Regions from separate parts of the Vogesella sp. genome, predicted to be linked through region 3. Evidence: predicted binding sites of a transcription regulator. Region 3 holds the regulator's gene; each other region holds the start of a gene.

Region 1 (5,561 bases), on a different contig from region 3:
CACCCGCGCCACCCGGTAGAGCTGCCGGACAGCCGCTACCACGGGCTGCGCCTGGGCAGCGAAACGCTACAGCCGTTTAGCCGCGCCGAGCACGGCCAGCCCTTGTGGCAGCTGCCCGGCAGCCACGGCGCGCCGCTGCCGTTTTTGGCCTACGGCCCCAATGCCTACTTTCGCCGCATGGTGGAGCTGATCATCGAACGCGCGCCACAACCCTGCCTGCTGCAGCAGCGTTTCGAAACCGATATGGCCGAAGGCCTGAAGGCGATGGTGCTGGAAGGCCACGGTGTGGCGTTCTTGCCGCAGAGTGCGGTGCAGCGCGAGCTGGCGGCCGGGCAGCTGGCCGCCGCTGGTGGCGAGGCGTGGTCGCTGCCGATGGAAATCCGCGTTTACCGCGACGCGCGGCGCGAGCTGCCGCAGCTGGATACGCTGTGGCAGGGGTTGGCCACACGTTACCCGGCGGTGTAGGGGCTGGCGGAAGGCAGCAATACGCTGCGTGCGCGATGGGTCGGCGCCTTGGGTAAGCCGGTAGCAGTCAGCTGCCCGTCGGCCGGCCAGCGCTGGCACACCACACACCACGAGCGGCGCAGCTGCCGTTGCACGTGTGTAATCTGCGCGACTTTCAGGCAAGAAGGCCGCGTGTTGGCCGCAAAAGGCGGCCATTTGCCAGATCATGCAAATCTTGCATGATCCTATCGCCATTCGGAATTGGCCGCCGCCACAGAGCTGCCGCTACAGTGCACGCACTCCACACAAAAGCACAAAGACAACACCTATGACCACCCGCCTGGAACACGATCTGCTGGGGGACCGCGAGGTCCCGGCACACGCCTACTGGGGCGTGCACACTCTGCGTGCCATCGAAAACTTCCCGATCACCGGTCAGACCATCGCCAGCTACGGCGACCTGATCCGTGCGCTGGCGGTAATCAAGCAGGCCGCCGCGCTGGCTAACCACCAGCTGGGCCTGCTGGCCGATCACCACAAGGAAGCCATCGTGCTGGCCTGCGAGGAAATCCGCGCCGGCAAGCTGCACGACCAGTTTGTGGTAGACGTGATCCAGGGCGGTGCGGGCACCTCCACCAACATGAACGCCAACGAGGTCATCGCGAACCGCGCGCTGGAACTGTTGGGCCACGGCAAGGGCGAATACCAGCACCTGCACCCCAACGAGCACGTCAACATGGGCCAGAGCACCAACGACGTGTACCCCACCGCGCTGCGCCTGGCCACCTTCTGGGGCGTACAGCGCCTGCTGGCGGCCATGGCCCGCCTGCGCGACGCCTTCGACGACAAGGCCGACGAATTTGCCGACGTGCTGAAGATGGGCCGCACCCAGCTGCAGGACGCGGTACCGATGACGCTGGGCCAGGAATTCCGCACCTACGCCGTGATGCTGGGTGAAGACGAACAACGCCTGTACGAAGCCAGCGCCCTGATGCTGGAAATCAACCTGGGCGCCACTGCCATCGGCACCGGCATTACCGCGCACCCGGACTATACCCCGCTGGTGTGCGAGAAGCTGTCGGCGCTGACTGGCCTGGCGCTGGAAACCGCGCCCAACCTGATCGAAGCTACCCAGGACTGCGGCGCCTTCGTGCAGCTGTCCGGCGTGCTGAAGCGGGTGGCGGTGAAACTGTCCAAGAGCTGCAACGACTTGCGCCTGTTGTCTTCCGGCCCGCGAGCTGGCCTGGGCGAGATCAACCTGCCGGCGCGCCAGGCGGGTTCGTCCATCATGCCGGGCAAGGTGAACCCGGTGATTCCGGAAGTGGTGACCCAGGTGGCCTACGAGGTGATCGGTAACGACATGACCGTCACCATGGCGGCCGAAGCCGGCCAGCTGCAGCTGAACGCCTTCGAGCCGGTGATTGCCTACAGCCTGTTCCGCAGCGTTAGCCACCTGGCCGCCGCCTGCGACACACTGCGTGATAACTGCGTGGTCGGCATTACGGCCAACCGCGACTATCTGCTGGACACCGTGCACCGCTCGGTGGGCCTGGTAACCGCACTGAACCCCTACATCGGCTACGCCGCCGCCACCGAAGTGGCGACCGAAGCCCACCAGAGCGGCGGCAGCGTGTACGACATCGTACTGCGCCGTGGCTTGCTGACCCGCGAGCAGCTGGACACCGTGCTGCAGCCGGCAGCCCTGACCAGCCCGCGCTGGATTACGCTGTAACGATTCCCTCTCTCTTGAATGTGATGTGAAGTTTGGCCGCCCTACCGCAAGGTATGGCGGCATTTTTTTATCTGGCCACTTGCACCTTGCACCGGGCGGGCTAGCCCATGTTGCTGGCAGAGATACTGGCTTGCTTTGGCATGATTTTTATTGCCAGTAAATGCCAATGACAGCACACATACCTCGCCAAGTGCGGGATTTGCCTGATTACAGCGCGGCCGCTTTCTGCTTTAATGCCAGCCCCGACCGCGCCCTGCTGCCGGTACGAGGTAAAACAAGCGCCGCGCGGCGCTGAGGTACTGCCCGGCCATGACCGGCGCGGACACTACAAAGGATTAATTTCACAAAGCAATACAGGGAAATACCGTGAAACTTAATCGATTGACCAAGATGATCCTGGCCGCCATGGTGCTGGGTATCCTGGCCGGCTACGGCTGGCGTGAAATGGCTGGCAGCGATGAGGCCATCAAGTCGTTTGCCGACCAGCTGTCCATTCTGACCGACATCTTCCTGCGCCTGATCAAGATGATCATTGCGCCGCTGGTGTTCTCCACCCTGGTGGTGGGTATTGCTCGTATGGGCGACTCGGCCACTGTTGGCCGCATCGGCGCCAAGGCCATGGCCTGGTTCCTTACTGCCTCGCTGGTATCGCTGGTGCTGGGCTTGGTGATGGTGAACCTGCTGCAGCCGGGCGTGGGGCTGGGCCTGCCGCTGCCGGAAGTGACCGCCAGCTCGGGTATCGAGAAGGGCGCGCTGACGCTGAAAGACTTCATCAGCCACCTGATCCCGAAGAGCGTGTTTGACGCGCTGGCCAAGAACGAGATCCTGGCCATCGTGGTGTTCTCACTGTTCTTCGGTACCGCCGCGTCTGCCATCGGCGACAAGGCCAAAGGCCTGATCGACGCCATCGACGCCGTGGCGCACATCATGTTGAAAGTGACCGGCTACGTGATGAACTTCGCCCCTTTCGCCGTGTTTGCCGCTATCGCCGGCATGGTGGCCAAAGAAGGCTTGGGCATCCTGACTACCTACGGCAGCTTCATGGCGCAGTTCTACCTGTCGCTGGGCCTGCTGTGGCTGGCGCTGCTGGCCATGGGCTCGCTGTTCCTGAAGCGTCGCGTGTTCGAGCTGCTGCGTGCCATCCGTGAACCGGCGCTGCTGGCGTTCTCTACTGCCAGCTCGGAAGCCGCTTACCCAAAAACCCTGGACCGCCTGAAACGCTTTGGTTGCAGCGACCGCATCGGTAGCTTCGTACTGCCGATGGGCTACTCGTTCAACCTGGACGGTTCGATGATGTACTGCACCTTTGCCACCATCTTCATCGCCCAGGCCTACGGTATCGACCTGAGCTTGTCGCAGGAAATCACCATGCTGCTGATCCTGATGGTGACTTCCAAAGGCATGGCCGGCGTGCCGCGTGCCTCGCTGGTGGTGATTGCCGCCACGCTGGCGCAGTTCAACATTCCGGAAGCCGGCCTGCTGCTGCTGCTGGGCGTGGACCACTTCCTGGACATGGGCCGTTCTGCCACCAACGTGCTGGGTAACGCTATTGCCGCCAGCGTGGTGGCCAAGAGCGAAAACCAGCTGGGCGCCGCCCAGCCGGAGCTGGACGAAGACGACGATATCGACCCGCAGCCGCGCCGCGACCCGGAACTGGAACCGGCATTTGCCAAACAAGGCTGATGCGCTGACACTGTCGGCTGGATAACGATGGATGCATCATGAAAAGCGATGAACGCTATCTGACCCAGCCGCAGCTGGCAGAACTGGCCGCCCAGATACAGCAACACCTGGCGGCCGAACACGAGGTGGAACTGGGTGGTTTTGACGCCCAGGCGCTGGTATTGCTGGTGGCCGACCGCATTGGCCCCGCCATCTACAACAAGGCGCTGGCCGACGCCCGTAGCGCGCTGGATGCGCGCATGGAATCGTTGCAGTCAGCGTTGTGGGAGCTGGAACGGGGCTAAGCCCGCACCGTGATGAACGACCAGGTTGGCCGCACCCTTAACCGGGGTGCGGCCAACTTTTTTTATGGGCCTGACGTACCCCAGGCGCAAAAAAGCCCGCCTGACGGGCGGGCTGTCTGCGTGGCAAGCGTGGCTTACCAGGCGCTATGCCATACGTCCAGCAGGTCGCTGGCTTCCACGCTGGCCACGTCGGCACGGGCTTGCAGCCAAGCCACCAGCGCAGCTTTCACTTCTTCGGTCACTTTTACGCCGTTTACCGGAAACACCACGCCATCCAGCTGACCGTCGCTGAAGTGGCCGCCAAAGCTGACGCTGTGGCTGTCTACCGCTTCCAGCCAGCCGTTCAGCAGCGCATCGTTAGCAGCGTCGTCCTGTTCTTTCAGGGTGGCCACCACGGTAAAGCCCAGCTCCTGGAATTCACCGACGCGCAGTTTCTTGCGTTGGCGCGGCGACAGGCGTTTCAGGCGGTTGGGGGAGTTCGGGTTGGTCATGACTTGGTCCAGTATGGGTAAACAAGCAGCGATTATAGCCGCCCAGCCCGACAAAATCGAACCGGACGGCTGGCCGCGATCAGCGTGCTACGCGGAAGGACGTGACCATGCCTTTGGGCGTGCGGATGGTAATGAACACGGTACCGCCGACCGGGCATAGTGCATTGCCGTCAGCAATGCCAACCAGGAAACGGTAGGCACTGGGTCGGTTTTGCGAGGCGACAGTGACGCTGCTGCTACCGATAACGCTTAACGCGCTGTCGGTACTGATGGACACGGTAGTGCCGGCAGGCATCACGTTGCCATTTACATCCATCGGTGTCACAACGACTTCAGCGGTGCGGTTGCTGGGTGAGCACAGCGAGGCCCCGGTGATGGTTGTGTTGTCAGCGGTACTGCCCGACCAGATGATCTCGCGCGCTACGCCAATGTTCAGTGATTTGGGCACGCTGGATGCCACGCTGCTGCTGCGGAGCACGCCGTTGTAGTTGCCGTCCTTGTCGTTCCACTGGCTGTCACGGTTGTAATCGACAAACTCTTCATTGTTTTGCTTGGCGCTGGATTTGAAGTCGCGGCCGTCTACCGGCAAGTAGATCTCGGGCAGGTCAATGAACGGTTCGCCACTGTCCCATACCCCGTTACCGTTGCTGTCGGTAAAGCTTTCCTCACCATCGGTAAACGCGAGGACGGTCTGACGGCCGGGGCCGGTCAGGGCATCGCGATCGCCACTGCTAGTCAGGGTGACGCTGCAACGGCCATTGCTGGTGGTGCAACTGGGTGTTACCTGGCCAATACCGGCCTCGGTGCGGAAGCTGATCGGGGTACCATCCGGCGTCGGGTTGCCAAAACGATCAGAGGCATAGACGCTCAGCGTAATGCTTTCGCCATCGTGGCTCAGGAACTCGGGGTTGGCCGCGGTGGCCGACA
Region 2 (5,561 bases), on a different contig from region 3:
GTGTCAGTGATAGCCAGCTGCGATGAAGCCATCTTGGCGCTTTTTACCTGCTGCTCGTTCATCGACTGCGTCTGTGCAACGGACACAGCCAGCGTGGCCGCTACCGGGTCGTCCGATGGCCGCACTACACGCCGCAAGGTGGAAAGTTGCTCTTGCAGATGATTGAGCTGGGCCTGCTTGGTTTGCAGCCCATAAGTGCCCAGCATGTACTGTGAGTTGCTACTTACACGCATGATTCATCTCCCTGATCAACGCAGTTCCAGCAGGTTCTTGAACATATCCTGCGCCACCTGGATAACCCGGCTGGACGCCTGGTAGGCCTGTTGGTAGCGGATAAGGTTGGCCGCTTCTTCATCCAGATTGACACCGGAAATCTCCTCCCGGTTCAACATCACCTGCTGCTGCGATGCCTGCTGCGCCGTTAGCGCCACATCGGACACATTGGCACGGTTACCGATGTAGCTGACCATCTGGCCGTAGAAAGCCTGCAAGTTGGTAGTGGCACTACCCGTCAGCGGCGGTATCAGATTGCTGCTGGCGGTGGGGGTTGGCCGCAGCAGCGGCTTGGTTTGCAGCTTGCCCATTTCCAGCATGTTGGCGTTATTCTGCGCTGCCAGGGTACCTGGCGTACGTTGGCCCAAGGTGATGTTCTGCACCGTGGTGGACGAGCCCTCTGGCTTGAAGGAGATATTGACCTTGTCGTTACCACTTTGCACAGTGAACTCGTAAACGCCGGACTGTGTTGTCGACAGTTTAACCGCCGTGACAGAGAGACCTGCAGGCACCGGACTGATCGAGTATGGCATCGACGCGCTGGGGTCGTAACGCAGGTTGAGGCTGGATACTGCCGGAGTCGCCTGCCCCAGTACCTCGCCCAGCGTCTTGTTGGTATCCAGCGCCGGCGTGGCTGACTGGTGCATATTGGCCACCTGCCAGATCGAGGCAATGCTGGGTTTACCCGCTACCGGATCGCCAACATGAGTAGCTTGCAAGCCGGACGACGCAGCGATCTTGGAGGGCTCTGACAAAGCAACGCCGAATTTATCCAGCGCCTGACGCATGAAAAATGCCTGCCGGTCCGGGCTGATGCCGGTAGCCTCGGCCGCGGTACGCTCAGCGGTCAGGTCGTTGAAAAACAAGGCATCTGTCGCCGGCAAACCATCCAGATCGTAACCTAGCGCGTGCTGGCGGTTAAAGGCGTCGGACAGTTCAACTGCCATGCGACCAAGATCGGTCTGGATACGGCGCACATCGGTGCCCAATACCTGCATGATGCCTTCCAGCTTGCCGCCACCCATACGGCTGGGGTCGATGGTAATGGTGCCGCTGACATTGGGAATGCTAATGCCGACCGATACGGCGTCCGGGTCGTCCGGATTAACGCGTTCCATCACCATCTTGCCAGCTTGATCGCCCAATACCAGCGCCTGGCCCTGACCGATAAAAATGCTGTAGCTGCCATCATCCTGCACTACCACATCGGTCTTGACCAGTTCGTTGAGTTTCTGCACCAGCACATCGCGACGGTCGAGCAGATCATTGGGCAAGCGGCCATTGCCCTGCTGCAGGGTGGCGATCTGCCGGTTAATGCTGGCGATCTCGCCAGAGAAAGCATTGATGCTTTCCACGCTGGAGTTGACCTGAATCGCCATGCCCTGGCGCAGCTCTTCCACTCGCCCGCCAATGGCGGCAAAACGGCCTGCCAGTGCCTGCGCCTGGCTGAGTACCGACTGCCGCGCGGCGGTAGAAGATGGTTGCGAGTTAAGCGTCTGGATACTACTGAAGAAGCCCTGCAGCACCGAAGAAATACCTGCGGTAGAGTCGGCCATCAGGTTGTCCAGATCCTGCAGGTATTGCGTCTGGGCATCCAGCGAGGCTACCTTGGCATTGACATCGCGCAGCTGCTTTTCGGTGAACTGGTCATACACACGGTTCACGCCGGTCAGATTTACCCCGGTACCCACAAAGCCATACCCCTCGAACAGCGGGTCGCTGGCTTTTTGGGTAGTGGACTGTCGGGTGTAGCCCTGGGTATTCACGTTACCGATGTTGTGGCTGGTAGTTTCCAGCGCTGCCTTGGCTGAATTGAGGCCGGTAACGGCAATACCGAAAATGCTGCCGCTCATATCAACTCTCCTTAATACTGTTTATCGACACGGTAGCCAATTACTGAAGCTCAGCTATTGCTTACCGTGCGAATCACTGCCTGCAGTTTTTGCGCATAAGCAGGATCGGTAGCGTAACCGCCACGCTGCAAGGCAGTGGCAAATGCGGCAGCGTTCTGCCCTTGGTTCAAGGCCTGCTGATAACGCGGGCTATCGGCCAGCAGACGTGCATAATCGTCAAACGCCGCCTGCAGCGAGGGGTAGGCACGGAAGCTGTCTACCTGCTTCTGTGCCACGCCACCTTCGTACTCGGTAGTCAGCGTGGCGACAACATCACCCTTCCAGCTTGGCGTGGCCTTGATACCGAACAGGTTGTAACTGTGACGACCATCAGGGTGACGGATAGCTCGCTGCCCCCAGCCCGACTCCAGTGCAGCGTGGCCCACCAGCACTTCGGGCGCCACACCCAGCCTGGCCGCCGCCGGGCGGGCGTGCGGCAGCAGTGCTTCCACAAAGGCCTGCTTGCCGGCAGGCAGCTCGTCTTTGCCGCTCGTGGTGGCAATATTTGCCTGCGGCGCCATCGCGGCGTAGCTATCTACCGCCTTGCGTACCGAGGCGGGTAACGGCGGCATGGGGGCAGCTGCGGCCAACTCGGCGGCAGACTCAGCATCTTGCTGCTGCGGCATGGCTTTCAGCAGGTACTTGGACAACGACTCGGCCAGACCGAAACCGCCGGCATTGACCATGGTCTGTACTACCTGCTGGTCGTACATGCCGCGGTAGGTATCCATCTCCTGGCTGGCATCTTCGTCATCTAACGAAGAGGCCCGCATCGATGACATCAGCTGACTCATCAACAAAGCCTCGAACTGTCCGGCCACCTGCTTCACTGCCGCCTGCGGATCTTTACGAGCCAACTCGCTCAACGAGCGGGTAGCTTCCGGGTCCATCACCAGGCGGTTAGCAGTAGCAGCAGGGTTGATCATGGCGGCAATTCCTTGTGGTCACGCGCTAACACAGCAAAATCCGGGCCAAGCACGCCACAACAAAAAAAAGGGCGATACCGACGGTATCGCCCACCAAAACTCCATAATAACGGAGTGCCTATCAACTTGTGTCAAATCACCTGCAGGTCAGCCTTCAGTGCACCTGATGACTTCATGGCCTGCAAGATTGAAACCAGATCCTGCGGGGTTGCACCCACCGAGTTGAGTGCATTCACCACCTGCGACAACGAGGCGCTGCCGGGGAGGTTAAGTACTTTGCCGTTATCGGCCTTGATCGAAATGTCGGCCTGATTAGTGACGGTAGTCTGCCCGCCACTCAGTGCCGGCGGTTGGCTAACGTTGCTGTTGCCACTCACTGTCACCGAAAGGTTGCCGTGGGCAATGGCACACGGCTCCAGCTTGACCGCACGATTCATGACGATCGACCCGGTACGGGCATTGATGATGACCAGTGGGGCAACTTCTGCCGGCTCGACGGCAATATTTTCCAGCTGCGACAAAAACTGTATCCGCGCATTACTGTCTTGCGGTGCGCGTACCTCAATGGTACCCCCATCAAGCGCCCTGGCAGATCCGGCACCAAACTGCTTGTTAATGGCCTGCACCATGCGATTAGCGGTGGTGAAGTTAGACTCTTGCAGATTCAGCGATATCACCTCGCTATTGGCAAAACCGTTTGCCACTTCGCGCTCTACCGTACCACCACCAGGGATGCGGCCAACACTGAGGTGATTTACCTGCGCTTTGCTGCCACCTGCCGACGCACCCGCACCACCTACCACTACATTACCTTGCGCCAAGGCATAAATCATGCCATCAGCACCTTTCAGCGGCGACATCAACAAGGTGCCGCCTTTAAGGCTTTTGGCATCGCCAATCGACGATACCGTGATGTCCATCGGCTGGCCGCGACGGGCAAACGGCGGCATGGTTGCCGTCAGCGTTACCGCAGCCACGTTTTTCGGGTCCAGCTTGGTTCCCACTGGCACCTGCACACCCAGCTGGTTCAGCATGCTGGCCAGCGACTGACTGGTAAACGGCGACGATCCGGCCTTGTCACCACTACCATCCAGACCCACGACCAAGCCATAGCCCAGCAAGGGGTTGGAGCGCACACCCGCTACCGATGCCAGCTCTTTTACGCGCTGGGCTGCGGTAGCCGGTACAGCCAGCAGGCAGAAGCTCAGCAACAGACACATGCGTTTCATCATCATGCCCGCCTAAAACGGCAACACCGACAGAAACACCTTCTGCAACCAGCCGGTGTCATTGTAAAGACGGCTACGGCCATCGTTGAGCTGCTCGATGCGCGCATCGGCAACCCGGGTAGATTCGACGGTATTGCCTTGCTTGATGTCCCGCGGGTTTACCACACCGGACAAACGCACAAACTCATGCTCGCCATTGATCTTGATCTGTTTTTCGCCGCTAACCAGCAAATTGCCGTTCGGATACACATCGATGACAGTTACCGTGATCGATGCATTGAACGAGCTGGTATTGTTGCTGCTGCTTTTGCCCTGCTCGCTGGCGGTGCCGGAACCACTCAGGCTCGTACCTGCCAGCTTTTTCTCAATTGCCCCCGGAAAGAACGGCAAGGCCAGACTGCCGGCAATGCTGCCATTAATCGATGAATTACGCTGCCCGGAGGAGTCTTCCTTGTTGGAAGACGAGGTACGCTCATTGATCTGCACCATCAGAAGATCGCCTACCCGTACCGGGGTCTGATCTTCGAAAAACGGCTTGTAATTGCTGACCTGGAAGATGGAACCATCTGACGGCATGGCCATCGGCACCGGCTGCGGGCGTACAGACATCGGCTGATGCGTAATAGGCGCAGACTGCGTACTGCAACCAGCCATGGCCGCTACTAGCAGCAACAAGCCTACGATTTGCCTGGATTTATCCATGATGCTCTCCCGAAACCTGCGCCAGACGATTAAAGCTGCGTCAGACGCTGCAGCATCTCGTCGGAAGTCTTGATGGCGCGCGAGTTCATCTCATAGGCGCGCTGGGCCTGAATCATGCCCACCAGTTCTTCCGCCACGTTTACGTTCGACTCTTCCAGATACCCGGACTTGATCTTGCCAAAACCTAGCAAGCCACCGGTTCCCACCACCGGCGCACCTGAAGACGCCGTTTCGCGGTACAGATTGCCACCCAGTGCATCCAGACCTGCCGGGTTGATGAAATCCACCAGCTCCAGCTGCCCTACCTGAGTTCGTTCGGCAGCACCAGGGGCCAGGTAAGACACCACACCATCTTCGGCAACCTGATAAGCGGTACCATCCGGCACGGTAATCTCCGGCTGTATCGGGTAGCCCTCTGCCGTTTCCAGGCGCCCGGTAGCGCCACGCTGGAACTGGCCATTGCGGGTGTAGGCAGTCAGACCATCCGGCGTCAATACCTGGAAGAAGCCCCGACCATTGACTGCCAAGTCAAACACATT
Region 3 (5,561 bases):
GTCATCGGCGACCAGACCGTGGCCACGCGAGATCAGCTCCAGCGCCAGCTCGCTTTTACCCATCGCCGAATCGCCCATGATCAGCACGCCGATTTCCAGCACGTCGAGGAACACACCGTGCATCACCGTGGACACCGCCAGCGCGCGCGCCAGATAGATGCGCAGCACGTCCATCAGGTACGGGCTTTCCAGTGGCGTGCTCATCAGCGGCACATTGTGGGTCTGGCAGTAATCTTGCAGCAGGCGCGGCACCGGTTGGCCGTTGGCCACGATGACCACAGCCATGTTTTTGTGGAACAGCTGGTCCAGTGCGGTGCGGGCGGCAGCTTGTTCCAGTTTGTTCAGGTATTCGGATTCGGCCAGGCCCAGTACCTGCACCCGGTTGGGGTGGATGAAGTTCAGGTGGCCGACCAGTGCCTGTGTCGGGCGCTGTTCCTCGTTGGAAATGAGGTTGTCCGACCCGGCACGGCTGGCAACCCAGCTCAGGCTGAGCTTGTGTTTGTTGTCCTGGTACAGCCGGCGCACGCTGATATTAGGCATGGGCGGGGTTTCCGGTCAGCAGGGCGTACAAGGTGTCGGTATCGCATACTGCCATCTTGTCGCGCAGGCTGCGGCTGGAAAACAGCTGGGCCAGCTCGGACAGCACCTGCAAGTGCAAGTCGGTCGCTTGTTCCGGTACCAGCAGCACGAACAGCAGGTTTACCGGTTTGCCGTCCGGTGCGTCGAACGGGATAGGGCTGGCCAGGCGGATGAACACGCCGGTGGCTTCTTTCAGACCCTTGACCCGCCCGTGCGGGATGGCCACGCCTTGCCCCAGGCCGGTGGAGCCCAGCTTCTCGCGGGCAAACAGGCTGTCAAAGATCTCGCTGCGCGCGATACCGTGACTGTTTTCCACCAACAAACCTACCTGTTCGAACAGGCGCTTCTTGCTGGATACATCCACATCGGCCAGCACGTTCTGCTGGGGAAGAATCTTGCCGATCAAGCTCATGATTTGCATTTGCCAGAAAAAACCGTCCGCCATTCTACGCCGAGTCTGCTGTTTGCAATAGGGCAGCAGGGTGTGCGGTACAGTCGTTGTGGGGGATGTCACGTGTTATGGCTTCAGACCCATCGCCGGCAATAGAATTCCTGCCCGCGTGCACCAATGCAAAACGGGAGCCACTGGCTCCCGTTAAAGTTACTGCATCACCTTACAGTTCGGCACTGATCTGCTGTGCACTGACGCGATGCTCGGTTTGTTTCTCCTTGAACTTCAGAACCTGGCGGTCCAGTTTGTCCATCAGTGTATCGATGGCGGCATACATGTCAGCTTCTTCCGATTCGACATGGATGTCTTTACCTGCCAGATGCACATTGACCTCCGCTTTTTGTACCAGTTTATCTACCGATAGCGTCACCGTAATGCCAATCACATTGTCGACGTGGCGGGTGATGCGTTCGAGTTTGCTCTCGATGTATTCACGGATGGATGGGGTAACTTCGAGGTGCAGACCGGTAATTTTGAGGTTCATACCCTGACTCCTTCTGTTAGCGGTGCGGTCGGGCTGGCCGCACCGGTGTTTTTGGCACTGCTATAGGGCCTTGCGAAGGCTAACTGGCGGAATCTGCATAGCTTCACGATACTTGGCGACAGTGCGTCTGGCAACCTGTATGCCCTGTGCCGTGAGCTTGTCGGCGATGGCGCTGTCCGACAGCGGCTTCTTGCTGTCTTCGGCATCGATGATCTGGCGGATCAGCGCCTTGATGGCGGTGGCAGAGCACTCTCCGCCACTGTCCGTTTCCAGTGCGTTGCCGAAGAAGTATTTCAGCTCGAACAGCCCGCGGCTGCACAGCAGGTACTTCTGCGTCGTCACCCTGGAAATGGTGGATTCATGCAATCCCAGCTCGTCTGCGATATCGCGCAGGATCAGCGGGCGCATGGCCACTTCACCGTGTTCAAAGAACGCTTGCTGCCTTTCGACTATAGATTCCGACACTTTCAGGATAGTGTCAAACCGTTGCTGGATGTTTTTTACCAGCCATCTGGCCTCCTGCAACTGCCCTGAAAGGTTGTGACTGCTATCCTTTTGCTGCAGCATGTTTGCATACAGCTGATTTACCTGAAGTTTTGGCACCGATGCCCGGTTTAGCTGGGCAACCCAGCGTCCGCCGCGCCGTACCACATGGATGTCTGGCGCCACATAATGTGTCTCGCCCTGGTCAAAACCGCTGGTTGGCCGCGGGCGCAAAGTGGCAATCAGGGCGTGGGCAGCACGCAGTTCAGCTTCGCCCAGGCCCAGCAGTTTTTTCAGGCGGGCATAATCTCGGTTGCCCAGCAGCGTCAGATGTTCGGCCACCAGCGTACGCGCCAGCGGCAGCGACGGCGTGCTGGCGGGCAGTGCTGTCAGCTGCAACAACAGGAACTCGCCCAGATGGCGGCTGCCGATGCCGGCGGGCTCGAACTGCATCATCAGCTTGCGCAGCGTTTCCAGCTCTTCTACCTCGACATCCAGCTCCAACGGCAGTTCCGCAGCGATGTCTTCCAGCGTTGTAACCAGGTAGCCGTCTTCATCCAGCTCGTCGATCAGCAGCGCCATCAGCGCGCTGTCGCGCCGGCCCAGCTGGGTTTCGCCCATTTGCGCGGTGAGGTGTTCGCGCAGGGTGGGGCGGCACGGCGCGTTCAGTATCGGGTCGAACTCGTCGTCACCGTCATGGCTGCCACCGCCACTGCCGCTGCCCCAGTCGGACAGCTCCATGCTGTCCTGGCTACGGTCTTCTGCAGTGTCATTGCTGCTTTCCGCTACCGGTGCTTCTGCGTCGCCATTGGGGCTGTCGCTGCCGTCGCTGCGTTCCAGTAGCGGGTTGTCCAGCAGATAGCGTTCCAGTTCGCTGGCTAGCTCCAGCGTGGACATCTGCAGCAGCTTGATCGATTGCTGCAGTTGCGGGGTGAGCGTGAGTTGCTGGCTGACTTTGAGCTGGAGGGTTTGCTTCATTTCGCTTACAGGTGGAAATGCTCGCCCAGGTAAACCTGGCGAACCTGTTCGTTGTTGACCAGTTCGTCCGGCAAGCCGGAGGCCAGTACGCGGCCTTCGGAGATGATGTAGGCACGGTCGCAGATGCGCAGTGTTTCGCGCACGTTGTGGTCGGTAATCAGCACGCCGATGCCGCGCTCTTTCAGGAAGGAAATGATTTTCTGGATGTCGATTACGGCTATCGGGTCCACGCCGGCAAATGGTTCGTCCAGCAGGATGAAGCGCGGCTTGGTGGCCAATACGCGGGCGATTTCCACGCGGCGACGTTCGCCACCGGACAGCGCCATGGCGTTAGTTTCGCGCAAGTGGCCGATATTGAGGTCGTCCAGCAGCAGCTGCAGTTCTTTGTCCAGTGCTTCGCCGGACAGGCCGGCGACTTCCAGTACCGCCTGGATGTTTTCTTCTACCGTCATCTTGCGAAAGATCGACGCTTCCTGCGGCAGGTAGCCCAGGCCCAAGCGGGCGCGTTTGTGGATGGGCAAATGGGTAATGGTGTTGCCATCCAGCAGGATCTCGCCGGCTTCGGCAGCGATGAGGCCAACCACCATGTAAAAACTGGTGGTTTTGCCGGCGCCGTTGGGGCCCAGCAGGCCAATAACCTCGCCGCTGGCGATGTCCATCGATACGTCACGCACCACGGTACGTTTCTTGAACGTCTTCTTCAGGTGCTGGATGCTTAGCCGGCTATGAGTCATGGCTTCTCCTGCGGCTGCAGAATAATGGTGACCCTGCCCTTGGGCGCCGTGCTGGTCGCGCCCTGGCCTTTGACCTGGTACACCTCGGTCACGGTGTTGTAGCTGATCAGCTCGCCAGCCACCATGTCTTTGCCGCGGGTGACTACCGCTTTCCCGGTGAGGATGACAGTGTTGCTGGCAGAGTCGTAATCGACACGTGCGGCACGGCCATCAACGTACTCGGTCTGGCCGTCCAGCTTCTGGCGGAAGTGCACCGGGTTGCCGGTGGCAACCAGTTTCTGGCGGCCACTGGCATCACGGGTGGTGACAGTTTTGTCGGCACGCAAGCTCAGCGTACCCTGGGTAATCACCACATTGCCTTCAAAGACATTGACGCCCTGTTTCTGGTCCAGCGCAGCACTGTCGGCATTGACTTCGATCGGCTTGCTGCTGTCTGCCTTTTCGGCTAGCGCAGCGGGGGCGGTTGCACTCAGCAGCAGCGCGAGCAGCAATCTATGGTGCATAGGTAATCCTTACGCTGGACAGCAGTTTGAGTTGTCCAGCCGGGTGATTGTAGTAAAAACCGTTGGAGCGGATGCGTGACAGGCCATCGTCTATAGCGACCGGCGCCTGGTTGCGCATAATGCCGGTCTGAGTGTTCAGCTGCAGGGTGGCGGTTTGCAGGTAGACGGCGCGCTGGTCGGCCCGCGCCTGGCGTACCAGATTGACGTTGCCGTCGAACTGGCCTTCGCCATTACGGCGGTTGTACACGCCACGCTCGGCGCGCAGCTGGTAGTCCAGCTGGCCATCACGAAACTGCTTCACGTCCATCTGTTGCAGGTATACCTGTTCTTGCTCCGGCAGCTTCCACATCTTGCCGGTAGCCAGTTGTTGTTGCAGGCGGCCTTGTTCATCAAAGCGGGTGGCGGTCAGCCGTTCGATGGTGTATTCGGGTTCGTTAGGGTTCAGCTGTCGTTGTGCCGGTGCACGCCACTCGGTCAGTACGTTTAGCCAGAACGCCAGCAGCCCCATGCCCAGCATCAGGCCGATGGGAAAGAGTCGGGCAACACGGTTCATGCCAGATAGCTCGCCATCACGCGATCATAATTATCTTGTGCCTGCATGATCAGTTCGCACAGCTCGCGCACTGCACCGCGACCGCCGCGGTTGCCGGTGACGAAATGGGCATGCTGGCGTACGAAGCTTGGGGCGTCCGGCACGGCTACCGCCAGACCAACGCGGCTCATTACCGGCAGGTCGATGACGTCGTCACCGATGTAGGCGCAGTCTTCGGCGGCAATGCCGGTTTTGGCCAGCAGCTCGGCAAACGCCGTGCGCTTGTCGTGCACACCTTCGTAGTAGTGGTCGATGCCCAGGCCGCGGGCGCGGTGCGCCACGCTGGGGGCGGCGCGGCCGGTGATGATGGCCAGCTGAACGCCCGTGGATTGCAGCATCTTCAGGCCATGACCATCCAGCGTATTGAAGGCTTTGAATTCCTCACCACTGGCTGTGATGTAAATGCGGCCATCTGTCAGTACACCGTCCACGTCCAGGATCAACAGGCGGGTACGCTTGGCCAGTTCGCTGATTTTCTGCATGACTATCCTTACACCACGCCTGCCTTCAGCAGGTCGTGCATATTGAGGGCCCCGATCAGGCGGCCGTGTTCATCCACCACCAGCAAGCCGTTGATCTTGCGTAGTTCCATTTCCTTGGCAGCTTCAGTGGCCAGCAGGTTGGCCGCAATGGTGCGCGGCTGCGGGTGCATGACGTCATCGATGGTCAGGCCGGCCAAGTCCAGCGTACGGTCTAGCGTACGGCGCAGGTCGCCATCGGTAAAGATGCCGGCCAGGTTGCCGTCTGCCGCCAGAAC

Evidence for each region. The regulator sigma-54, encoded in region 3, starts transcription at its own class of promoters, with help from an activator protein. The targets are predictions, from matches to a motif close to CTGGCACGCTTCATGCTT.
Region 1: ACK4FZ_RS15415 (dicarboxylate/amino acid:cation symporter) is a predicted target of sigma-54. The motif match lies at 2,390-2,407, and genes of this name have one in related genera.
Region 2: flgJ (flagellar assembly peptidoglycan hydrolase FlgJ) is a predicted target of sigma-54. The motif match lies at 3,123-3,140, and genes of this name have one in related genera.

What each region holds. Positions count from the first base shown of each region.
Region 1 covers NZ_JBKBHK010000017.1:5,599-11,159, reverse strand. Annotated here, with positions in the region: gene ACK4FZ_RS15425 (LysR substrate-binding domain-containing protein) at 1-465, shown strand, start outside; gene aspA (aspartate ammonia-lyase) at 773-2,176, shown strand; gene ACK4FZ_RS15415 (dicarboxylate/amino acid:cation symporter) at 2,543-3,859, shown strand; gene ACK4FZ_RS15410 (DUF2164 domain-containing protein) at 3,898-4,143, shown strand; gene ACK4FZ_RS15405 (YggL family protein) at 4,278-4,634, opposite strand; gene ACK4FZ_RS15400 (Ig-like domain-containing protein) at 4,714-5,561, opposite strand, start outside.
Region 2 covers NZ_JBKBHK010000009.1:47,464-53,024, reverse strand. Annotated here, with positions in the region: gene flgL (flagellar hook-associated protein FlgL) at 1-233, opposite strand, end outside; gene flgK (flagellar hook-associated protein FlgK) at 249-2,126, opposite strand; gene flgJ (flagellar assembly peptidoglycan hydrolase FlgJ) at 2,177-3,091, opposite strand; gene ACK4FZ_RS12155 (flagellar basal body P-ring protein FlgI) at 3,223-4,311, opposite strand; gene ACK4FZ_RS12150 (flagellar basal body L-ring protein FlgH) at 4,333-4,929, opposite strand; gene flgG (flagellar basal-body rod protein FlgG) at 5,052-5,561, opposite strand, start outside.
Region 3 covers NZ_JBKBHK010000005.1:248,299-253,859, reverse strand. Annotated here, with positions in the region: gene hprK (HPr(Ser) kinase/phosphatase) at 1-540, opposite strand, end outside; gene ptsN (PTS IIA-like nitrogen regulatory protein PtsN) at 533-991, opposite strand; gene hpf (ribosome hibernation-promoting factor, HPF/YfiA family) at 1,194-1,514, opposite strand; gene ACK4FZ_RS08680 (RNA polymerase factor sigma-54) at 1,575-2,975, opposite strand; gene lptB (LPS export ABC transporter ATP-binding protein) at 2,981-3,709, opposite strand; gene lptA (lipopolysaccharide transport periplasmic protein LptA) at 3,706-4,212, opposite strand; gene lptC (LPS export ABC transporter periplasmic protein LptC) at 4,202-4,765, opposite strand; gene kdsC (3-deoxy-manno-octulosonate-8-phosphatase KdsC) at 4,762-5,286, opposite strand; gene ACK4FZ_RS08655 (KpsF/GutQ family sugar-phosphate isomerase) at 5,295-5,561, opposite strand, start outside.